DNA from 3 places in the Staphylococcus sp. HMSC071G07 genome. Region 3 is predicted to be linked to each of the others. Evidence: riboswitches for the same ligand, from Rfam matches in the RefSeq annotation. Region 3 holds a riboswitch; each other region holds the start of a gene.
The links. Region 3 has a riboswitch for thiamine pyrophosphate ahead of HMPREF2802_RS10785 (3-oxoacyl-ACP reductase). Riboswitches for the same ligand answer to the same signal wherever they lie in the genome.

Region 1: it holds a riboswitch for thiamine pyrophosphate, as region 3 does, so the genes downstream of both, HMPREF2802_RS08440 (thiamine phosphate synthase) here and HMPREF2802_RS10785 (3-oxoacyl-ACP reductase) in region 3, are expected to answer to the same signal.
Region 2: it holds a riboswitch for thiamine pyrophosphate, as region 3 does, so the genes downstream of both, HMPREF2802_RS05010 (ECF transporter S component) here and HMPREF2802_RS10785 (3-oxoacyl-ACP reductase) in region 3, are expected to answer to the same signal.

What each region holds. Positions count from the first base shown of each region.
Region 1 is NZ_KV804778.1:17,725-26,238, forward strand. It holds gene HMPREF2802_RS08430 (oxygen-dependent tRNA uridine(34) hydroxylase TrhO) at 1-842, opposite strand, end outside; gene xylB (xylulokinase) at 1,302-2,795, shown strand; TPP riboswitch at 2,886-2,995, shown strand; gene HMPREF2802_RS08440 (thiamine phosphate synthase) at 3,069-3,653, shown strand; gene thiO (glycine oxidase ThiO) at 3,646-4,764, shown strand; gene thiS (sulfur carrier protein ThiS) at 4,748-4,948, shown strand; gene HMPREF2802_RS08455 (thiazole synthase) at 4,950-5,717, shown strand; gene HMPREF2802_RS08460 (ThiF family adenylyltransferase) at 5,717-6,715, shown strand; partial or broken gene HMPREF2802_RS08465 (M20/M25/M40 family metallo-hydrolase) at 7,104-7,826, opposite strand; gene HMPREF2802_RS08470 (YfcC family protein) at 8,175-8,514, shown strand, end outside.
Region 2 is NZ_KV804768.1:139,245-147,758, reverse strand. It holds gene purD (phosphoribosylamine--glycine ligase) at 1-412, shown strand, start outside; gene HMPREF2802_RS05020 (energy-coupling factor transporter transmembrane component T family protein) at 653-1,456, opposite strand; gene HMPREF2802_RS05015 (ABC transporter ATP-binding protein) at 1,449-2,858, opposite strand; gene HMPREF2802_RS05010 (ECF transporter S component) at 2,871-3,455, opposite strand; TPP riboswitch at 3,575-3,679, opposite strand; gene graF (glycopeptide resistance-associated protein GraF) at 3,923-4,057, opposite strand; gene auxA (lipoteichoic acid stability factor AuxA) at 4,571-5,905, shown strand; gene HMPREF2802_RS05000 (class I SAM-dependent rRNA methyltransferase) at 6,206-7,375, shown strand; gene HMPREF2802_RS04995 (hypothetical protein) at 7,434-7,976, shown strand; gene HMPREF2802_RS04990 (phosphocarrier protein HPr) at 8,138-8,404, shown strand; gene ptsP (phosphoenolpyruvate--protein phosphotransferase) at 8,406-8,514, shown strand, end outside.
Region 3 is NZ_KV804784.1:318,977-327,490, reverse strand. It holds gene HMPREF2802_RS10810 (hypothetical protein) at 1-630, shown strand, start outside; gene HMPREF2802_RS10805 (YitT family protein) at 725-1,573, opposite strand; gene HMPREF2802_RS10800 (DUF4064 domain-containing protein) at 1,892-2,419, opposite strand; gene HMPREF2802_RS10795 (PrsW family glutamic-type intramembrane protease) at 2,632-3,930, shown strand; gene HMPREF2802_RS10790 (DUF4064 domain-containing protein) at 3,974-4,843, opposite strand; TPP riboswitch at 5,102-5,201, shown strand; gene HMPREF2802_RS10785 (3-oxoacyl-ACP reductase) at 5,321-6,070, shown strand; gene HMPREF2802_RS10780 (LLM class flavin-dependent oxidoreductase) at 6,185-7,480, shown strand; gene HMPREF2802_RS10775 (GTP-binding protein) at 7,892-8,514, shown strand, end outside.

The DNA.
Region 1 (8,514 bases), on a different contig from region 3:
CATGCGCCTAAGTAGCGTTCTTCGTTCTCTTCTGAAACGAGAATTTGTTTGTTACATTCTGGGTTACTACAGTTGATGTAGCGTTCGCATGGTGTACCGTCGAACCACTCTTTACCAACAACTGTCTTGTTCACGTGGTTCACGTCGACGCTGATACGTTCATCAAATACGTACATTTTACCATCCCAGTATTCACCTTGAGTCTCAGGATCTTTACCGTAAGTCGCGATACCGCCTTCAAGTTGACCTACGTCTTCGAAACCTTCACGTTTCAGCCAACCTGAGAATTTCTCACAACGGATACCACCTGTGCAATAAGTGACAATCTTCTTACCTGAAAGCTCATCTTTGTGATTTCTGATCCAGTCAGGTAAATCTCTGAAGCGAGTGATATCAGGACGAACTGCGCCACGGAAGTGACCTAAGTCATACTCATAGTCGTTACGTGCATCTAGGATGATTGTGTCATCTGATAGTAACGCTTCTTTAAATTCGCTTGGTGAATAATATTTACCTGTGAGTTCTTTCGGGTTTACATCTTCATCTAAATCAAATGCGACGATCTCTTTTCGAGGGCGCACGTGCATCTTCTTGAATGCGTGTTCTTCAGCTTTATCTTCTTTAAATACGATATCTTTGAAACGCTCATCTGAACGGACATGTTCTTTATATTTTTCTGTCGCTTCAACTGGACCTGATAACGTTCCGTTGAGTCCCTCTGTTGAGACTAGGATGCGTCCTTTCAAGCCGAGTGATTTACAGAAATCTAAATGTTCTTGCGCAAATGTTTCTGGATCATCGATAGTTACGTATTTGTAATATAGTAAGACTCTATAATCCATACTCATACTTACCTTCTCCTTTATATTATGATTACTTTATATGTTAACGATAACTCCAACGCTTTGAAGTGAATAATTGAAATAGTTGCTAAGCGATAATACTACTCATTAAGGGGAATTAAACTGTTTAACAGTAATATTCTAACATGTATGTCAAACCTATATGAGCGAGTTGCCTATAAAGATTTACGAGTAGTTACGACCTCCTTAACACTCTCTTATTATGCCTTAAGAAAGTAGGGTAGGGACACTATTTTGTTTCAGTAGCAACTTTGCCATATAAATATCACTTTTTAGACATCGGGCAGACTGCTCACCCTGTTAAAGCGCATGGTTGTCCCATTTTCAACTCAACCGCCTAGCCTTATTTAGGAGTTGTTTTTCTAGAAAAGGTGTGATAAATCTTAAAGATAATAAGAGAGCTAGAAAAAATTCTGAAGTAAAGGACGAGTGTGAACAGTGAAAGAAGTAGTGTTGGGCATTGATATTGGTACAAGTTCAGTGAAAGCGATTGCGGTCGACAAGCAAGGTGCAGTCGTAGCTGTAGCGAAAGAAGATTTGAATATTTATCATGATTATCCAGGTTACAGCGAGCAAGATCCTGATGAATGGTTTGAAGCAGCGACTTCTTGTGTGAAGCAACTTCGCCAAGACGAAGCGATGGCTCATTACGTCATCAAAGGCTTGTCATTCTCAGGGCAAATGCATGGTTTAGTGCTATTGAACAAGGATTTGAAACCACTCCGTAGAGCAATACTCTGGAATGATACACGTTCTTCAGAGCAGTGTAAACAGATTATTAATCAATTAGGGAATTACGTGCTTGGAAATCCAGTTCTGGAAGGCTTTACGTTAACAAAATTATTGTGGGTAAAAGCGCACGAACCTGAGAATTGGGAACAAGCTCATGTCTTTATGTTGCCGAAAGATTATGTGCGCTTTAAATTTACAAATCAGATCAACATGGAATACTCTGACGGTTCAAGTACGTTGCTCTTAGATCCTGTAACGAATGCATGGTCGAAAGAAACAGGCGAACGTTTCGGCATGAAAGACATTTACCCTGAGTTGGTTCCTTCGACGGCGAAAGTGGGTCATATCACGACATCGCTTGCACAAGAACTCGGCTTAGAAGATGATGTTGCAGTCTTCGCTGGTGGAGGAGATAACGCATGTGGTGCTGTAGGCGCTGGTGTGATGAACGCGAACGAAACGCTATGCAGTATTGGTACGTCAGGTGTTGTCTTATCGTGTGAGACAGAAAAAGATAAGACGATGTATCACAATATTCACATGTTTAAGCACGCGAAGATGCACATGTCGTACGCGATGGGCGTCACGTTAGCAGCTGGCGATAGCTTGAGTTGGCTGAAACGTATCGTCTTTCCTAATTTGGACTTTTCAGAGATTGTAGATTTGGCTGCGCAATCGCAACCTGGTAGCAATGGTTTGCTCTTCGCCCCTTATCTATCAGGGGAACGCACGCCGCATGGTGACGCGAATATCCGAGGCAGTTTCATAGGTCTTAGCGGGATGCATACGGAAGCAGATATAGCACGTGCTGTCCTAGAAGGTATTACTTTCTCGCTCTATGATTCAATTGCTTATTTGCGCGAAACTGGTAAAAATATTTCAGAAATCGTAGCAATTGGCGGCGGTGCACAAAGTGAATTCTGGCTTCAACTACAAGCAGATATCTTTAATGCTGATATTAAAATTTTACGTAACGCGGAAGGTCCGAGTATGGGTGCGGCAATGATTGCGGCTTACGGTTTAGGTTGGTTTGAATCGTTAGAAGATTGTGTAGAACAATTTATTGAATACGGTGCAGTGTATCATCCTGATGCTAAGCGTCACCAACGTTATCAGCAGTTTTACAATTTGTATCAACAAGTTTATCCGCAAACGAAAGACATTACAAAAGGTCTGTTAGAGTTAACGCGTAAGCAGTAAGGTTTCTAATTACACTCTTGAATCCGCTTGCAAGATAGCTCGGCTTGCGTTAATATAAAAATTGAATTACGAACTGAATAGAAATGAGTAGTGAACCACTGGAAGTGCTTTTGTTAAAGGCTGAGATTAAAGTATCGACTTTAGAATTCCTAGAACCTGATCCAGTTCATACTGGCGTAGGAAAGTGGCGTTCAACGAGTTGATAAAGCAAGATGCGTAGACGTTATTTTTCTAGCCGGAAAAATAACGTCTTTTTTATTTGGGGTGACGACTTTGTTTATTGCAATCACACCGTATCGAAACTTAACAGTACAAGATTTAGAACACTATCGTGAACTTGCCACTGACATCGACGGTCTAATACTACGTACGCCTATGCCGATGGATCAACTCGAACAATGGATTGAACAGATAGTACGACAAGGCTTTCCAAAGGATAAATTGATTGCGCACAATGACATTCAGCTATTGGAACGCCAACACTTAAGTGCGATTCATTTTAAAGAAAGTGCTGAAGAACTAGAATCATTTGTCGACACACACCCTAATATTCGCGTTAGTCAGTCTACGCATTCGGCAGCCACAATCCAAAGGGCAGCAAATTTAGACCTTGACTTTGTGTTGTATGGACACATTTTTCCTACAAAGTCTAAGCCAGGGTTAGCGCCGAGGACAGTCGAAGAAATAAAAGAGGCAGTCGCTCAGCCCATACCAGTGGTCGCGTTGGGAGGAATTACGCTCACGAATATTTCACAATTGCCGAAAGGATTTGCAGGTATCGCAGCTATTTCGCTATTTGAAAATGTCACGACGTCAGAGATGAAGGCGTTGAGAAAGGAATGGTCCGATTATGTATGATGTCATCATCATAGGATCTGGAGTCATGGGAATGTCTATCGCACGAGAGTTGAGTGCGAAACAATTGAACGTTGCGGTGTTGGATCGCGATGTACCAGGTAAGCATGCATCGTATAAAGCAGGCGGCATGTTAGGTGCGCAGAATGAGTTCACGTATTATAGCCCGCTATACGAATTAGCGAGAGAATCGCAGAAACGCTTTGAAGGGTTGAGTGAGCGCCTCAAAGAAGAGGTCGGTATCGATATCGAGTTTAAACAAACTGGGCTTATCAAATTAGCAGCGCAGTCTGAAGACAACGACTTTGTCGAAGCCCAATCACAATTCTTAAGCAAGTATAATCCGCTCGTTCGTGATTTAAATCGTGAAGCATTAAAGCGCCATACAAATGGTGAGATTGATGTCACTGGGTTAGCCGCTACGCTCATTCCGGACGACCATCAAATCAATGCGAATAAGTATACGAAAGCATTGCTCAAGTCATTGAATAAGCGCAATGTACATCGCTGGTACCAGACTGAGGCGCAAGCGATTGAACATACATCTTCAGGTTATGTGGTGCACACGGATCGCGAAAGTTTAACGGCCGAACAAGTCATCGTTGCAGGTGGCGCTTGGAGTGCAGATTTACTTGAAGATGAGGCGTTGAAACGACAAGTTACAGGTGTGAAAGGTGAGGTGCTGCTCGTTGAGAATCCTGACCTCAAACTTGAAACAACGGTCTTTATGACGAATGGCTGTTATATAGTACCGAAGAATAAATCGCGGTTTCTCATTGGGGCGACGAGCTTGAGAGACGATTATTCAGTCGGTGTTTCTGAAGCAGGTAAAAAATGGCTATTTGACGAAGCATGTGCCAAGATACCTGGTTTGCGTAACAGTAAAGTATTAAAGCACTGGTCAGGTGTCCGTCCATATACACGTGGTGAACAGCCGATTATGGACGAAATTGAAGAAGGTCTGTTCGTCATCACCGGACATTACCGTAACGGTATTCTGTTATCACCTGTTATCGGGGAACTGATGACAGAATGGCTCGTTGACGGTCAGAAACCTGGCGCCTTAAATGACTTTGCATATGTAAGAGGTGAATTAAATGAAGTGTGTGATTAATGGCGATACGTTCACTTTCGATAGTGAATTGTCCGTACATGATGTGATTCAACAGCTTGAGTTAGATGAGAAGCGCGTCATTGTTGAGCACAACGAAGATTTGCTCAAGCGAGATCAATATGAGCAAGCCATCGTGAAAGAAGCGGATAAATTAGAATTGTTAGAAGTCGTAGGAGGCGGTTAATATGTTTAAAATTGGAAATTTCGAGTTCAAATCAAGATTATTTTTAGGAACAGGAAAGTTTGAAGATGAAGAGACACAAACGAAAGCGATCGAAGCGTCTGAAACAGAAGTACTCACATTCGCAGTACGTCGTATGAATTTATACGACAAGTCTTTACCGAATCCATTAGCGAATGTGGATATGAGTCAATTCACTACTTTTCCAAACACAGCAGGAGCTAAGACAGCTAAAGAAGCGATTCGCATAGCCGAAATTGCGAACCATGCAGGTGTGTGTGACATGATCAAGGTAGAAGTGATAGGGGACGACGAAACGTTGCTACCTGATCCATTTGAGACATACGAAGCATGTAAAGTGTTGTTAGACAAAGGGTACACAGTTTGCCCATACATTTCAAATGACCTCGTGCTAGCGAAACGTCTCGAAGAGTTAGGTGTACATGCAGTGATGCCACTCGCTTCACCAATTGGTACAGGACGCGGTATCAACAACCAGTTAAACTTGCGTTATATTATCGAGCAAGCTAATGTGCCGGTCATCGTGGACGCAGGTATCGGCTCTCCGAAAGATGTGGCTCAAGCGATGGAACTAGGTGCTGACGGTATCTTGTTAAATACTGCAATTTCTAGTGCGAAAGATCCAGTTAAAATGGCTGAAGCAATGAAACTAGGCATTCATGCAGGCCGTCTAGGATACGAAGCTGGTCGCATTCCTGTGAAATATACTGCGCAAGCTTCTAGCCCAACTGAAGGATTAGGCTATTTATAATGACACGCTATGCACGACAAGCGCGCTTTAGTCCATTCGGTGAACAAGGACAATCTCAACTAGAAGCGCTCCATGTTCTGATTATTGGCGCGGGTGCTTTAGGAAGTCATACGGCTGAAATGCTTGTGCGCATGGGGGTAGGACAACTGACCATTGCTGATATGGATATTGTGGAAACGTCCAACTTACATCGACAAGCTGTATATGATGAGCAGGATGTAGCTGAAATGTTGCCTAAAGTGGAAGCGTTGAAACACAAATTAGCTACTGTGAATTCTCAGGTTCCGATTTCTACATTATATATGGAAGTCACACCAACGAATATTAGTCAGCTCATTCGTGATACGCAACCTGATGTCATCATTGACGGTATGGATAACTTTAAAATGCGTTACTTGATTAATGAAGCGGCTTGCGATGCGCAAATTCCGTGGATTTACGGAGCAGTGGTCGGCAGTAAAGGAAGTGTGTACGCTTTTGACTTTACTGGCCCTTGTTTAAAATGCTTATTCGGCGAGATGCCTGAAACGGCTGAGAGTTGCGCAATTAATGGCATCTTGCCACCTGTAGTGCAACAGGTGGCAAGTATGCAAGTGTCAGAGTTATTACGATACGCCAGTGGTAACGGTTTTTCAAAAAAACTTGTGACGATCGATACCTTCCAAGTCAAGTATCAAACGATGAATGTTGACGCTTTGAAAGATACTGACTGTCGTGTGTGCAGCCAACACGATTACCAGTTATTGAATCATAACGAACACCATCCGATAGAAGATTTGTGTGGCAATGCCATTCGATTTCGTTTTAAGCCTCAAGTCTTCGACCATGCTGAATTACTTCCAGGAACGATTGTGAAAAGAAATAACTTTGCTACCATTATCCATTATCAAGATTATACCCTTACGTTATTTAAAGATGGACGTATGAATGTGCATGGTCTGACAGAAGACACAGATGTTAAGACACTCTTTAATACTATCAATAAAAGTTTCAAATGATTTCGCGTCATAACAAACTTATGGGAGAACGATAAATATAAGATACATGAAGGAAGTGTGGCAAGTCACTTCGCTACGTTACGACTAGGGTATTATTATGAACAAATCTGATACTTATTAATGTATAAAGACGCAAGCACAACGAGAGAACAATGAGAAGTTCTCTTATTCCCATTCCTATAACCGTATAATATAAAGAGGTCGGAGCCCGTTTCCGACCTCTTTATTTATTTGGGAGGTAGGAGTGGAAAGTTTCATATCACGAGATGCATAGAGTATATGCATTTTTTACTATGCCGGACGTCTTAATTCTGTCATTTCGACTTACAATCGCTACTTTTATTAACCTTTTTGCGGTGATGCATACCAAGATTTTAAAAATCCCTCAAGAACCTGCAGGCATATCTGGATAAGATTTCGTCACAGCCCAATGTCGCTCGAGTTCATTTAACGCTTGAATAACCTTGGACATCTTCTCAATCGCACTGGCACCGTACAGACCGCCCCCTGCATGAATCATTTGGTGACGCGCACCATCGTGTACGGTCTTAGCGCTTTTAACGGTAATCCAACCTGTAATGACACCACCTTGACCTTGGGCAACTTGTTCACTTGTATCGAGGACCAATCCTAAATCCGCTTGAGGTGCATGTTCGCAGGCTGTCTTCGTGCCAGCTTCTCCGACTTCCTCGCCAACTACAGACTGCACAATAATGTCACCTTGAGGTTGGATATGCTCATGATGTAACTTTTCTAATACATATAATAAGGAAGCGACGCCACCTTTCATATCTGCGACGCCGCGACCGTATAAGTAATCATCTACTTGCGTCAGTTCGAAAGGTGGATAGGTCCAATCTGAGCTGTCTCCAACATGTGCGACATCGACGTGTCCATTAAGGATGAGTTTAGGTGCTGTAGGATCGCTTCCCTTCAACGTCGCATTAATCACACTATCGTTCTCATAAAGGGGGTAACGGTCGACTTCGAAGCCTAGTGCTTCAAGGAAATGTTGAATCTCATCTTGAAGCGGGTCTGTATTACGTGCGGGTGGACTTTCTGTTTGATACTTAACTAACAATTCAAGTATGTGAAATAATCTCTCATTCATCGTACATCTCCCTTTCATCGTATTTAGTTAAAGTGTATCAAAGTAGGGGAGATAAGCAACGAAAGTTATAGAGGTGGAGGTGGGCGCTGGTGGAGAATAAGGATACTTCATTCAATCTTAGTGAATATTCTCATTAGCACTTTTTACTTAATATTAGTGATGAATTCGAAGAAATTATATCAAGTCTATCTTTGCGATAAAACTTCTTTTTAGTATAAAGATATCTTATTTTCTAGAATTTTAAGAGTAAATGTGGTAATTTGTAGTAAATACTTCATTTAATATATTATTTGAAGTATTTACTTTATAATTTTATGTAAGCGCTTACTAAATAAAGGGGACGGTTAAATGAAAAAGAAATTTAAAATGCCGAACACTTTTGTGATTTTATTTAGTTTGCTCACGATTGTTTGGATATTGAGTTTTATTATTCCATCAGGTGAATTTGCTACAAAGGGGAGTAGTAATACAGTTATACCAGGGAGCTTTAAATACGTAGATAGTGGTTTGTTGAATATACTTGATTTATTTAAAGCAATTCCTAAAGGACTTATTGACACAGCAGATCTTATTTTCTTAGTTCTTATAATGGGAGGAGCAGTTGCAGTTATAGAAGGTGAAGGAACTTTTAATGCTGCAGTTCAAAAATTAGTTGATAAAACAAGTGGCAATAAATATCTACTTATAA
Region 2 (8,514 bases), on a different contig from region 3:
AGTGATTGAATTTAATGCGCGCTTTGGAGACCCTGAAGCTCAAGTCTTACTCACACGTATGGAAAGCGACTTGATGCAACATATTCTCGACTTAGACGCGAAACAACCAATTCACTTTAAGTGGAAAGATCAAGCTGTTGTTGGTGTGATGCTTGCGTCTAAAGGCTATCCTGGTAGCTATGAGAAAGGTAAAGAAGTCTCTGGCTTCACTTTAGATGAAGGTAAATATTTCGTGAGTGGTTTGAAAAAAGAAGGTGACCACTTCGTTACTTCAGGTGGCCGTGTAATCTTAGCTTTAGGAGAAGGCAAAGATATTGCTGAAGCGAAGAAAGCCGCTTATGAAGCAGTAGAACCCGTAGCTAACGATGCTTTATTCTATCGTAATGATATTAGTGACAAAGCGTTACGTTAAGCTAGAGTAGTAATTGAGTGCTGAGCATGCTAACTTAATGTAGATGAATGTACAATGAGACATAATTTAACCCCGTTCCATGAATTGTTTGGAACGGGGTTTTTGAGATGTGGTGAATGTCAATGATTGTCTCAAAGTTCAGCATTGTTTAGTGATAAAAGGGATTGGCTGCTATCGGCTAAGAGCCATCATTTTCTATTGCCAAATCCGCTCGCCTTTTACAAAACTTAAGAAAAATAGCTAGAAATTATGGCTACGTACATCTGGAATGCCTGTCAGTGGTAGCACGTGTGCCAGGTAACAACTGATGGCGAGTAATGCTAAGGTCACAACGATAAACACGATATCTTTGTATGAAAATGGTGCTTTGTAGTAATACGTACGTGGACCATCTTGGAAGCCTTTCATCTCCATCGCGACAGAAAGTTGGTGTGCACGGCGAATGTTCTGACTGAGCAACGGGATAAACAAATGTTTCAAACGTTTCAGCCCTCGATAGTGTTGTGCATCTATAACTTGATAACGCATCTTGAGTGAATGACGCAATTGAATAAATGATGTGATCATAATGGGCACCATACGAATGGCTGCCATAAACGCATAGGCGAACTTCGGTTTCACCTTTAAGTGCTGCATCATACTGTAAAAAATCATGACGATTTCAGAAGTTAATGAAATCAGTATCCCCATAGAGGAGACCGTTAATAAACGTAACGATAAATGTATACCGCGAATGAAACTCTCACGTGTAATATGGATGAAACCAAGTTTAAATAGGGTATGTGTTCCTTCTCCATAAAGAATCATCGATAATGACGATATAATCGCAAACAAAATTGCGAAGAAGGTGAAGATACCTACAACTTTAAACTGTACGCCGTTAAATAAGACTAGAAACAGAAACATCAGTATCGTTGTATAAATCATGATATCGAATTGGTGAATAAAGATGACGAAGACGAATAAGAGTATCGCCATCACAATCTTCGTAATTACATTGACATCATGGACAAAGGTGTTGCGTACTTTCCACGCTTCAAACATGCATATCACCTGTCTTTCTTACTTCATGTAACTGCTGATCTTCGACGTGAATTTGTCGAGAAGGATAGCGTGCAATAATTTCTGGGTCGTGTGTAATCATGATAATCGTCTGACCTTGTGCTACACGTTCTTGGAAGAGTTGGATCAAGTTAAAAGTATTATGGCTATCCAATCCAAAGGTAGGCTCATCCAACATGATGATATCTGCTGGTGAACTTAACGCAGTTGCCACACTCAGACGACGCTTTTGCCCCATAGACAATTCGAACGGATGTTGGTTCTGCACACGTTCTAAATTGAGTAAGCGTAACATCTCTTTCGTTTGTTGTTGTGCTTTCTTGTTATCTTTTTGACTAAATTGAATAAAGATTTCATCATAAACGGATTGCGTAATAAACTGTAGTTCAGGATTTTGATACACGAGATACATATGTTGCGCTGCATCCTTGATTTTCTTTAAATAATGTCCGTCATAGATCATCTTGCCATCGTATTTGATTAACTGCATCATAGATTCGAGCAATGTCGTTTTGCCGGTACCATTTTTACCTGTAATCGTGATCCACTCACCTAAGGAAACGGTAAATTCGTCAAGAGCGATCAACGTCTTGTTACCGCGACGAATAGCTCCATCTTGATAATGAAAGACAGGCTCAGTAGGGGTGGAGGATGTATCCTGTGCTTTGGGCGCATAATCCCATGCATTTGGATGCCATACCCCGTACTCGGTCAGTAGCTCCTCGTGTTGAGCGAGAATTGCTTCGGGTTTGTCATCAGCAATAATCTCGGCGTTATAATTGAGTAGAATGACACGGTCGATGTGTTCCCAAATATGTTCAACCTTATGCTCCACGATCACGACAGTTTGGTCTTCCCAGAAATCTTTGATCTTGCTCCACAATTCAGCTGTGGCTTCTGTATCAAGCATAGCTGTTGGCTCATCTAGGAAAAGGGTCTCAGCTTGTTGCAGTAACGTTTCTGCAATCGCTAATTTCTGTTTCATACCGCCGCTGAGCTGGTTTACGTATTGATCAGGATCAACATTGAGACCTACTGAATCTAAAGCGCGTTGAATCGCTTGGTCCATTTCGGAACGTGGCACTTGTCGATTCTCAAGAATAAAGCCGAGTTCTTCTTTCACTTTCGGCATGCAGAACTGTGTGTCAGGATCTTGAAAAATCATGCCACAATGTTCATCAATATGTAAGTCGTCATATTTCATCGGAAGTTCAATTAATTCAGGAACGATGCCACTTAACACATTTAATAATGTACTCTTACCCGCCCCAGAGGGACCGAGTAAGAGTACTTTCTCTTTGTCATGAATTGTTAAATTGAGACCGTCGAAGATCTTATGTTCACCATTCGGATACTTCAGACGTAAATTTTTAGTCGATAGCACAGTATCGTCTCCTTACAAGTTATCGTAATCTTTTTTAGATGCAGGTCTGAAGAGTTTGGTTACTCCGGTCTGATCCAGCACCTTGACGATGTAGTAAGACAGTAAACCTGCGACTAACAGACCACCGATTAATCTGAAGACGATGTACAGTGTTAAGTTCCAACCTGTCAACTCATTGAGGTAGCCATACGCGAAGTCGAGTGGCAAGGTAATAATCGCTGCCATTAATCCAGCAAGCATAGCTACTGCAGCTGAACGTGATTTGTAGCGGAAGATGAGGAAGATAACCTCACAAGCGACACCTTGGAGTAAACCGTAAATCATCGTAGGGACATCGAAGCGGCCCATGACGATGGTTTCACCAGCACCTGCTGCAAACTCAGCTAGAATTGCGATACCAGGTTTAGGAATGATGAGATAAGCAACGACCGCTGCCATAAACCACATGCCGTAGACGATTTCTTCTACGTGTAAACCAGATATTTTAGAAAAATCATATACGAAATTCCAAACGTTATAAATAATCGCGAAGACGACTGCGATTAAGACTGTGACGAGTATGTCGGAAAGCTTTAAACCTCTTGAAGCTCTTGTCATATCTATTTCCTCCCAATAAAAAACGCACAACCTCATCTAGAAGTTGCGCGAAAAACAAACAGAAAGAAATAAACATTGGATGAAGACTCTGCCGAGTCATAAAAGGCAGAGCTTAACATAATAGTAATCGCTCACTTTCCTACGCTAGTATCATCTAGATCAGGTTCAAAGGGTTTGAGGTTCTACCTCATCTCAGTTATAACATAACACCCCTAGTGCGTTAGATTGATTTGTAATTTAATTCTAATGTAGACTGGTTGAGAACGATTGTCAAGGCTTTCTTGAGATATGTCAGAGAAGTTCGGTTTAGTGGGGTCATAGAGTAGTATAATTACATTAAAAAGCACGTGAAAATGCACGCGCCACATGATATTAGGTGTGAGTGACGCGTGCCTTGCGACTAATAATTATAGGGTTTGTGTTTATCTTACGAATAAAATGTGTAGAATTCGAACGATGTTTGGCTATTAATCTAAAGAATCTTGGACGTTCTGTTTTGTTTCTTTAACGTTATCTTCAGCTTGTTCTTTCTTATCCTTTAATTGCTCTTCTTGTTCTTTTGCTTGTTCAGCTGCTTGTTTGTTCTTATCTTCATTTGTCATGGGAATCAGGCTCCTTTGTTGATTATTCTTACCATTAGTATTATACCCGTTTTAAATAATTTACACACAATAATGTTGTAAAATCTGTTTCTTTACTGGGCGAAATGGAAATAGAAGAAGTAAGTTGAGTTGATAGGTCGCGTGCGTTATAATTTACATACTTATCTCACATTCGAACAAAGCGTTAGTGTGCACACATGAAAGGTAAGCTCAAGTTCAAATGCGATTGCTGTGTGCTATAAACGCTTCATTTACTTTTACAGATAAAGTAGGGATCGAGAATACAAATCGCGACTCAGCTTGTTTACAGAAAAGAACTTAAATTTATAAATTGGTGTGACAAAGCACCATCGTTACTTGTTTCAATGATTTTACATACTGAAACAGACATTGTAGCTCATGTTTAATCATAAGCGAGAAAAGTGTGAGAAATTTCGGTCTCTAGACCTATTTCTTGTACGATATAGAGACAACATGGATATGTTCATATATAATTGTTTTGAGGTGAAATGAATGTCTTTCCTTAAAAAACACGCCGAAATTATATACAGCTATATTATCGGTGCAGTCGCACTGTTAATAGGTGTTATTATATTACTTAATTTATCTTTCATTCACATGCTTAATGGGAAAGATAAGATCAACTTAAACATACATAATGTATGGGACTTTATTAACGCATTCTTTGCAGAAATTATTCGAGTAATGAGTACGTTTATTGGTAGCTTTCCAATCGTCAGTGCGATTATCATCATTCTGTTCGGTTTATTAGTTATCGGTATAGGTATTCTGTTGTTCAGAACAACTTCTTACGACTATGATATTTCTGTATTCTTCTTAGTCATCGGAATACTATTCTTTATCATTACACTCGTCTTGATGACGCAAGTTTATAGTTTCTTTGCGATTATCTTTGTGATTCCTTTTATCATTCACATTGGTTATATCGTTTATAAAGATGATTTAAATCCGAATCATCGTAAATATCATTATTTATGGATTATCTTTAGCTATGGTATTTCTTACCTTATCACGCAAGTTGTGCTATATGGCCGTGTAGACAATAATGATATTATCCCGATTGACATCTTGAGTGTGAATGCTTTCTTCTTAGTGATGTGGTTACTCGGTCAAATGGCGATTTGGAACTTCTTGTTCTTACGTCGCTCTCTTCCGTTAACTAAGCAAGAGTTAGGTGAAGAAGAACCAGAATTATCACGGACGAACAAAGAGTCAATGACGAACCAAACGAAAGAACGTATTAAACACTTACAAGATAAAACGACGGAGATTACTCATAAGACACGTCGTAGTATGGATATTGAAAAAATGCGTAACAAGAAAGATCAATTCGTTGATAAATGGAAACAACGCATCGATATTCAGGAAGATGATGTACCGAAATGGATGCGCAAACCGAAATGGTTGAAATCGTTATATATTGAATTAATTTGTGCAGGAATCATGCTCTTCTTTACACTCATTGAGTTACACAACAGAAGTTCCTTGTTTATGTCAGGGAATTGGGAGTTATCACAAACGCAATATGTTATTGAGTGGATCACTTTATTCTTGCTCATGTTAATCATGATCGTTTATGTGTTATTGACGTTAACCAATTACTTTAAAAATCGATTCTATTATTTACATCTCTTTATTATTAGCATACTCTTCTTCAAATTATTTACAGAGTTTGCGAATATCATGATTCACGGTCAATTATTCTCAACATTCATTACGCCAATTCTGTTCATTATGCTCATTGCAGTCATCGTTGCTTTCGTCATTAAATTACGTGAGCCTGATCGTAATGATAAAGAGAGAATGGAAACTTTAAATTCGAAGTAGTTCTTACTTTTAAAAAGTTAAAATTGAGAATGAGAAGCAGATATGGAAATCAACTCGGTTTCTGTATCTGCTTTTTAAAATGACAAAAGCATTCTGCGGCATTTCAACGCTCATGAAAGAATTGAATTTCTCTAAAGAATAGGAGAGGATAGAATTGGCAAACAAAATGCGAATAAGTCGTAGGCTAAGCTCACTAAAGAATGATAAACTAGGTGAACACAGCATATGATATGGTAGAATTGAAAGTTAAAATAATAACACAATAACAGTGCATAAATAGAAAGGGTGTAAGTGTCAGAGATGAAGACAGCGACATTAAATAAAGGTAAAGAGAAGAAGTATTTGAATCACTATCCATTGATAGATGAAGCGGACCTCTATGCACACGATCATTTGAAAGAGGGGGATATCTTTCAACTCGTGACTGACTCAGGAAATTATATTGCCACAGCTTACGTCGGTCATCAACATAAAGGACTCGGATGGGTGTTGAGCTACGATCAATCAGAAGATATTAATGCCACATTCTTCGTGAATTTATTTGAAGAAGCGCAAGCAGAAAGAGATTATTTCTATCATATTGAAGGTACTAATGCATTCCGTCTCTTTAATGCAGAAGGAGACGGTGTAGGTGGTTTAACCATCGATAATTACGATGGGCATTTGTTGATTCAATGGTATTCGAAAGGGATTTACAAATTTAGATATTTAATTCTACAAGCGATTCGTCAAGTGTTTGATTACACGTCTATTTACGAAAAGATGCGCTTTCCTAATCACACGCACGAAGGTGGCTTTGTTGAAGGCGATGCCCCAGAATTTCCTATTATTATCGAAGAGAACTTCACTTTCTATAACGTCAATCTAGATGATGGTATGATGACGGGACTGTTTCTTGACCAGAAAGATGTGCGTAAGAAACTTCGTGATCACTTTGCGTCACATCGTGATGTGTTAAATCTCTTTAGTTACACAGGTGCATTTTCAGTAGTGGCAGCGAACGAAGCTAAGACAACGACAAGTGTTGACCTCGCTAACCGTTCACGTGAGCTCACTGAAGAGAATTTCGGTGTTAACGCCATCGATCCTGAAACGCAATATATCTATGTCATGGATACCTTTGACTACTATCGTTATGCAGAGCGTCACGGCATTACTTACGATACGATCGTTATTGATCCGCCAAGCTTTGCGCGTAATAAAAAGAAAACATTTTCAGTGCAGAAGGACTACGACAAATTAATCGAGGGAGCGCTGAATATTATTGCGCCTCAAGGTACGTTGCTCTTATGTACAAACCACAGTGAGTTTACGAAGAAACAATTTAAATCAGTGATTAAACAGACACTCAATAAAGCAAGCGTAGACTTTGAGTTTGCGGAAGTGATGGGCTTACCTAAAGACTTTAAGACACATCCGCATTACAAACCATCTAAGTATTTGAAAGCAATTTTCGTACAACTTAAATAAATTATGCTGAATCGGGTATGTAGTCTTGTGAACAATTAACTATGAGGAGCGATGGATCATGAGTTTTACTAATAAGATTACAAACGATGTCACTAGTAAGATTGGAAATAAAGTTCTCAACATTGAAGAGATTAAAGAAAAAAGTAATATTCCTACTACAAAAGCAGAATTAAAGGAACGTCATCGTCGTGCGATGTCATTAGTGAAGAAGAAATCTTTACTTTCTTCTGGCATGAGCGTCGTACCGATTCCTGGATTAGACTTCGGTGTAGATATTAAATTAATGCGCGATATCATTGAAGATTTAAATAAACTGTATGGTTTAGATCACAAACAAGTGAATTCTTTAGGTGATGACACGAAACAACGTATCTTCTCTGCTGCAGCGATTCAAGGTAGCCAATTTATCGGTAAAAAGGTGTCTAACGCAATCTTGAAAGTCGTCATTCGTGATGTAGCAAAACGTGCAGCGGCGAAACAAACGAAATGGTTCCCAGTAGTAGGTCAAGCGATCTCAGCGTCAATTAGCTTTTACTTTATGAAAAAAGTTGGCGAAGATCACATGAAAAAATGTGAAAGTGTCATCAAATCTCTATGGTAATGGAACCCGTTTCATAAAATAGTCAAAAGTGCTACAAATATTATCGTAGCTAGGGTTTAACAAATTGAATTTCAATATCAATTTTGGTAATGTTTAGTTATAAGGCTAAGAAAGTTTAATTAAACTGAACGATTCTAACTATACGAAGGAGACAGCATATTATGGAACAAAAATCATATGTAATTATTGACGAAACAGGTATTCATGCACGTCCAGCTACAATGCTTGTACAAACAGCTTCAAAATTCGATTCAGATATTCAATTAGAATACAATGGTAAGAAAGTTAACCTTAAATCAATCATGGGTGTTATGAGCTTAGGTGTAGGCAAAGATGCTGAAATTACAATCTATGCTGATGGTAGCGACGAAGCGGACGCAATCGAAGCGATCACTGAAATCTTATCTAAAGAAGGTTTAACAGAATAATATGTCACAACGTATGAACGGAATTGCGGCTTCAGACGGCGTCGCAATTGCAAGAGCATATTTACTCGTTGAACCAGACTTATCCTTTGAACGCGATAAGGTTGCAGATG
Region 3 (8,514 bases):
AATGCATATCAAATCTTCGAGGAGTGCAAAGATACGGCAGCACAATATTGGGGATTTAAAGATAAAGGCTTACCAGAAATTGAAATGAAGGAATTGTTTAATTACATGAAGTCGTGTGGTAAAACCACAGTTTTGGAAGTCGTTGAATATGATGAATCAAACAGTTTAGCGGGCGCGGAACTTGCTAAAGCGTGCGGAGCAGAGATTCTCATGGGAACGACATATTTCGACTCCGTCAACACGTTCTGTTTAGCCAATCACATCACTTACCTTCCATTCGCTGGAGAAGTAGTGGGTCGCCCTTCCGTATTGAAAGGCGACATCTCACAAATTGTTGAACAAGCTCAAACTTTATCAGAGCGAGGTGTTAGTGGGTTTGACCTATTAGGTTATCGACATGAGGAGACACCTGAAGCACTAATTGAAGCTTTTGTAGAAGAGAACGACTTACCCGTTTGTGTTGCAGGCAGTATCGATAGCTACGACAAACTTGATTTCATTAAGCGTGTGAATCCATGGGCATTCACGATAGGAAGCGCCTTCTTCGATCACAAATTTGATGGTTCTTTTAGTGAACAAATTGATAAAGTGATTCAATATATCAACCAAGAAGACGCCCTTCCTAGTTAATCAACGCTATTAGATAAAAAACGTACCCTAACCGTCTTAAACTTCAACTTTCGGTTAGGGTACACTCATATTATTCAACTTTAAGACATCCGTCCTACTGCATTTTCATAAATCCGTTACCTAAGACATCCCGTACATCGTGGATGACTAAGAAAGCGTTAGAATCATGCGCATTGACGATCTTTTTAATACGTGCCAGTTGGTTTTGAGGCACGACAACGTAAAGCACGTTCGTTTGTCGACGTTCGTAGCCACCTACACCGTTAAGCAACGTAGATCCGCGCCCTGTTTCATAATGGATTTGGTCGCTAATTTCACCATTATACTCAGAAATGATGGTTATGGCCTTCTTAGGATTGAAACCTTCAATAACAAACGCCATACATTTTTCCACAATAAAGAGCATAACGATGGTATAAAGTACATTCTCAATATCTATCGTAATTAAGAAAGAGAGGACAATGAGCGTATCTAGGACGAATAGCGCTTGCGACGTCTTCACTTCCGTATATTTATCGATAATCTTCGCGATAACTGACGTACCACCAAGCGTACTGCGAGCTGAAATAACGAAACCTGTACCAATTCCGATAAACGCACCACCGAAGATACTGTTAATAAAGTCTGACTGGAGATGCAGATTGAAAGATTCAGTGAGCGCTAGCCAAACCGAACTCGCAATCACCGTGATGAGTGTATAAATCGCTGTCGTCTTGCTTAAGTACTTCCAACCTACCGCGATGAGAATAATGTTGATGATAAATGACGTGAGCGCTGGTGAGAGGCCGAGCGTATACTTGAGGTTCAAGGAAATACCGACCGTACCGCCTTCACCAAGGTTTGCTGCGATGATAAAAGCATTGACGCCCACCCCAATGAGGAACGTACCTAGCAAGCAGAAAATAATATTTTTAGTGTGAATTTGAATAGCTTTCTTACTCATATTCACTTGTCCTCCCTTCCTACTATAGAATCAATCTCCTTTAGTAAAATTTTTATTTCTTAAATACTGGACAAAACAAAAAGAACCTTTTAGATTTTCGCTAAAAAGTCCTAAATATTCATTATTGTTATCGTTCTTGTCACACGCAATTTCTAATCATAATAAAGATTTCTTGCTTTTACAACACAAGCAGGTTAGGAAAATTTGACATTTCTATTAAGACAGATGGGGACAAGGTTGGAGGAGGTTTCTACTTTAAATAAAAAACCACCCAACTATCACTGTTTCGATAATTGGGTGACATATCATTAACATTTATTAATACTTGTACGGATCGTCTTTAACTTCTTTCGTATAACGACGAGCATCATCTTCTAGAAAATCAGCGTGTTTATCTTGCTCGTTAGTATAATCTTGTTGTCTATCATATGTACCTTGGTGAGGTCCTTGGCTAGGTTGCTCTTTAGAATGTTTGCGGAAAAGATTAATACTAACAATAATCCAAATCAGACCGATTGGCCAAAAGTTAAAGACTATTGATAGAATACCAATAACCAAAAGCATAATCGCTGCTGCTTTCGTCTTCTTGCCTATCCAAATCGAACCAATAATACCAAAAATAATGAGAATAATAGATGAAATGAGGAAAAAAACTGATATAGGTCCCCACAAAGTAATAAAATCATCAGCTTCACTATAACTAAATGCATCTGTAGCTATAAGTCCTTCTTTCGTTTGATTACCCATAATTGCGAAAAAGATAGTTCCTAGAAAGCACCCTAATAATGCGAGTCCCATTAATCCGACAGCAACCCAAGATGACACACGTTCTGATTTATATTTCATAATTATGTAAACTCCCTTCTGACTTTGCTCAAACATAGTTTATCATGAAATAACGTGAATTTAATTACTTATTTAAAAAATTCTAAACATCTATTTTCTAAGTATGCGTAAATTATGTGCTTCCCCTTTTAATCAATCCAAAAATCATATAGCAATTCCTTTAATAATAAATTAAAATATGACTATACATAAAAAAACAAAGGTGGATGCTCATGCAATGTTCGAAATGTAATCAAAAAGTTAATCCTGAAGATAAATTCTGCATGTATTGCGGTAATAATTTAGAAAATGATGGTGCTACATATTCTGAAGAAGCACAAACTACTTCAGTCCCTCACTGTCCAAGTTGTCATGCAGAAGTCAATCCAGACGACAAATTCTGTATGCAGTGCGGTTTCAACTTAGCGACCGCTTCAAATTCTAATTTCTCACATACGGAATCTCTCGAAAATCAAACTAAAGAGAACGTGAGTCTCGCGGACGAAGCGAAACAATTATTCAACAATACGACGAAATCTATCGGTAAAATGGCAGGAAATGAAGAAAGTCTAAATCTCAATTTACGCGATATGTTCTCAGAAGTATTTAAATCTCACTCACGAGAAGAAGCCGATCGCATCTTTATTGCAGGTACTAAAGAAACGACGCCTGCCCTTAAAGATGTTTCCAATGAATGGGGCCGCCCATGGCTATTTTCTCGAGTATTTGCGGCCATGGCTATAACATTTGTACTTTTATGGGTTATGGCTACATCATTTGGAAATGAGAACGCCATTCCAGGTCTTATCTTTACTGGTGCCTTAACTGTACCTTTATCAGGACTCTTCTTTTTCTATGAGACTAACGCTTTTAAAAATATCAGTATCTTCGAAGTTCTGAAATGGTTCTTTATTGGGGGCGTATTCTCACTTTTAGTTACACTCTTCCTCTATAACTTTGTATCATTTAGCGAAGAGGCAGAAGTATTTGGATTAATGACGCTCACTGATGCCATCTCTATAGGAATCGTAGAAGAACTTGGTAAAGCAATTATCATTATCATAATTGTGAACATGAGTAAGACAAATAAGATTCTTAATGGATTACTCATAGGAGCCGCAATTGGAGCAGGTTTTGCCGTCTTTGAATCAGCAGGTTATATTTTGAAATTTGGCTTATTTACTCAAGGTGATTTCATGAATATGATCATCCTACGTGCTTGGACAGGCCTTGGAAGTCATCTTGTTTGGGCGGCGATTGTAGGTGCTGCCGTAGTTATTGCTAAAAGTGAAGCGAAATTCGAGTTTAATAACATCGTAGATCCAAGATTCTTATTTTTCTTTTTCGCATCTGTTATATTACACGCAATTTGGGACGTAAATATAACATTTTTAGGTAGTTATAACCTGAAAATCATTATTTTAATTGTCCTCGGTTGGCTTTTAGTTTTCATCCTAATGAAAGCAGGATTAAATCAAGTTAATACACTGCAAAATACTGTTAATGAAGAAATTTATGAGAATGAGAAGTAAATTAAATAGCGAGACTCACCATTCCAGTGAATCTCGCTATTTTTTACTGTGCTAATTCTTCTCGTCGATTATTCTCATCATATTCTGGTTTTTGTCCCATTTTGTTATATAACAGAATTCCTAATATAAGTAAGAACATGCCTGCAATAATGTTAAATATTAAATTAGCACAACCAACGATAATAAATAAATTCGCTTTTAAGAAATTAACGCTTTTACTTTTAATTAAATAGATAATCAGCACTACTATCGCAATTACGGTAACTAATAATCCAGAGTATATGAAACTCGTATATAAAAATGATTTGTATATCATGGTTTGAGTATAACCATCTATGACACTTGGATCGCGATAGAATGTACGGGATGCCTCAGAATTTATAATCATTGCATAAGGGATAGTTGCTAACGCGTAAATAAATATACAAAGAATACTAATAGACAAACTTGCTATAAGTAATCCTAATTCAAATCCGTCCATTTTTTTAATTTTTGAAGTTTCATTCTCTCTCACTATTTCACTTCTACCATTTCTTTTATATGTATTTATCGTCTTTATACCAGCAATAATCCAAATTACGACAGCTGGCAAGCTCGTCACCAAACTTAAGAAAGCACAAATAAACATCAAAGTTATTGTGAGTTTGGGTCTATTTTTAAAATTTTTAGCAGCAACAAAAGCTAATATTATTGTAATAACACTCACTATCATTAGGATACATAACCAAAATAAAGTTTGATCCGATGATTCAATCGGATAGCCAATCATTTGGTCAGCAACCCCTTCAAGTTTCTTATTAATATAAATATGCATGCGCGTCTTATATAACGCATACGGTATTAATACCGATATAGTCAACATCTGTAGTCCTATACCGATCATATTTAACATTTTCTCCGACTTATAAATCATGGTAGCCCTCCCAATTTTTTCCATAATCTATTAATAACGTACCATAATCTGAAGTTGATTAGGAGATGAATTTTAAAATTTTAGAACTTAAAAAACGAACCTTAAAGAAGTTTTGACAAAATTATCCTCTCACAAAATATGTACAGATTTCTAAATTTCAAACGATTATCGTGACAGTTTTTCATTTTCACCCTCCCACCAAAACTCACTAATCTTGACTCTGACATGTAATAACCTTACATTTAGAGTATAACTTCATACATACACTAGGGGTGTCATCGAACTGAGATGGGCCTGGCCCAAACCCTTTGAACCTGATCTAGTTTGCGCTAGCGGAGGAAAGTGTAGTACCGATTCACAATAATTAATCACGCTTACTATGATTATTTATAGATTCGTTTACGTCTTTTACACAACTTTCCTCGTGAAGGTTGTGTATTTTTATTTGCCAAAAAATTGGACTAGGGAGTGTTAAATATGACAAGAACAGTATTAGTAACAGGAAGCAGCAGAGGACTCGGAGCAACAATCGCCAAAACGCTACTCAAACAAGGATTCAACGTGGTAGTGAACTATCATCGAAGTAAAGAAGAGGCTGAAGCACTGATTAAAGGATACGAACATCAAGCCATCGCAATCCAAGCCGACGTTACCGAACGCGAAGAGGTTGAAGCAATGGTCAAACAAGCCACTGAGCACTTTGGACAAATCGATGTGGTGGTCAACAATGCGCTTGTTGGCTTTAAATTCGATCCTAATGCGCAGAAATCATTTAAAGACCTCAATTGGGAAGACTATCAACAACAAATTAACGGTACTTTGAAAGCGGCATTTAATGTTTCTCAAAGTGTCATTCCTCAATTTATGGAGCGTCACTCCGGCAGTATTATCAGTATTGGTACCAATTTATATCAGAATCCGGTGGTGCCTTATCATGAATATACGACTGCCAAAGCGGGTCTAATCGGCTTCACTCGTAATCTTGCTTCTGAATTGGGTCAACACGGCATTACTGCGAACGTAGTGTCTGGCGGTTTGTTGAAAACGACAGATGCAAGTGCAGCTACGACGCCAGAAGTGTTTGATTTAATCGCTCAAACTACGCCGACAAGACAAGTCACTACACCTCAAGATGTGGCTAACATGGTTGCTCATTTAGCATCAGAACACGCGACCAACATTACGGGTCAGAATATTACAGTTGATGGCGGTTTAACGATGAATTAATGAGATCTTGCTAAAGCTCGTTTCTTTAATTATAGCGGGCTTTAGCTTTTGTATTTTTGTAAAACAGTTCCTTATGCAATTTTAAAAAATATCTAGTAAAGGCGGTTTCGTAAAATGCAAAACAAACATATACATATTGGTATCTTACTATTGGGTTGTGGTCACCATCAGGCTGCGTGGCTCATGAAAGACTCATCTATCGAACAAATCGGTTCCATTTCTTATTACCAACACCTTGCACAACTTGCTGAAAAAGGCTATTTCGATGCAGTCTTCTTCGCCGACAACCAAGCATTCAATCCTAGTGACAATCGTTCCCTACCTGCATTCTGGTACGATCCACTCATTAATCTAACTGCAATTTCACAAGTTACAAAGCATGTAGGTCTTGTTTCAACAATTTCTAGCACGTTCAGTAATCCCTTTACCGTGGCTCGTCAACTTTTAAGTTTAGATCATATTACTGGAGGACGCGTCGGTTGGAACCTCGTCACTTCAATGACTGATCAAGAAGCGCAAAATCATAGTATGCCTAAATTACCAGAAAGAGAAGCACGTTATGCGAAAGCAGACGAATTTGCGAAAGTGATAAATCAACTCCTCACTTCTTGGAATTCTGAGGCTTTTTCACCTGATCGCAAAAAACAAGAAATTGTAGATAGTCAGAAAATCGATTCGTTCGCTCATCAAGGGAAACATTTTCAAGTAAATGGACCATCCACTACACCACAAAGTCCACAAGGCAAACCTGTCGCAATGCAAGCGGGAGCATCTAAGCAAGGCATAGCTTTAGCAGCCAAATATGCAGATGCAGTGTACTCCGTTTCTTGGAACTTGAATCAAGCTAAGACCTATCGTCGCAAGCTAGATCAGGCTATCGCTGAAAGTCATAGACCCGACGCTAAAATCAAAGTCTTCCCAGGCCTCGTGACATACGTCGCACCTACACATGAAGAGGCTTTAACTAAAAAAGCTGCGTTAGACGACCAATTGCCTATCGATTCAGCATTGAAACAACTCAGTTTCTTCGTCCAACAAGACTGTTCAGATTGGGAATTAGACGCGCCCGTTCCAGAACTGCCACCAGTTGAAGTATTCAAGGGTCCCGTGGGTAGATACGAAACAGTCTTAGAGATTATCAAAGATACAGAGCCCACTGTACGTGAACTCTTAGGTTATCTCAGTGCAGGTGGCGGTCATCTCACATTAATTGGTACACCTGAAGAAATTGTCGATACTATGGAAACGTGGGTTGATGAAGGCGTGGCAGACGGTTTCAACTTAATGCCACCCACACTTCCTGGCAGTTTAGAAGATTTCGTTGACCTTATCGTGCCAGAAATGCAGAAACGTAATTTATACAGAAAGTCATATTCTGATGAGACGTTTAGAGAGATGTTGGGAGTGTAGGGATAAAGATAAATTTATAAAACTTCGAATATATGTTCTAAATATGATACATTTTTTAAAAGAGTTAATTTCTAAAAAACAACTAGAATTATGATAAATTATTAAAAGGATGCTTATTATGCTAAAATTTTGCTTTATTGTATTCGCTGCGCTTATCGGCTATTTTATAGCACTTAATGCGAAGAAAAATAAGAAAAATTAACTATTTAAAACTTAAGAAAAGAACTACTGACCTCCAAAAGTTGAACGCGCAAAGTTTCAATTTTTGGAGTTTTTTTATTACCATAAAATGATTCCGTCATCTCTCCCTCTTGATTTTCTGTAAATTTCTAGTACAATTTTAAATCGTAACAATTACTATTTATTGAAAGGAAACTAGAACAAAATTTTATCTACCATGGAGGGAATAGTATGTCGAAAATACCTGTTACAGTACTGAGTGGTTATTTAGGCTCTGGAAAGACGACATTGTTGAATCATATTTTGAATAATCGTGATGGACGCAGAATTGCAGTTATTGTAAATGATATGAGTGAAGTCAATATCGATAAGGATCTCGTGGCGGATGGCGGCGGTCTTTCTCGAACAGATGAGAAACTGGTAGAGCTTTCAAACGGTTGTATTTGCTGTACTTTGCGTGACGATTTGCTTCAAGAAGTCGAGCGCCTCGTTCAGAAAGGCAACATCGATTACATAGTCATTGAATCTACAGGAATTTCTGAGCCTGTTCCGGTCGCTCAAACTTTCTCCTACGTGGACGAGGATCTGGGCATCGATCTCACTTCAATATGCAGGCTAGATACCATGGTCACAGTCGTTGATGCGAACCGCTTCACACACGATATTCATTCTGAAGATTTGCTGACAGATCGTGGTCAAGGTGCTGACATTACAGATGAGCGCACGATTGCAGATTTGTTAATCGATCAGGTGGAATTTTGTGATGTGTTAGTTATTAATAAAATTGACCTCGTTACCCCTGAAGAATTAGAAAAGCTCGAACGCGTGTTGAAACAACTGCAACCTGAAGCTAA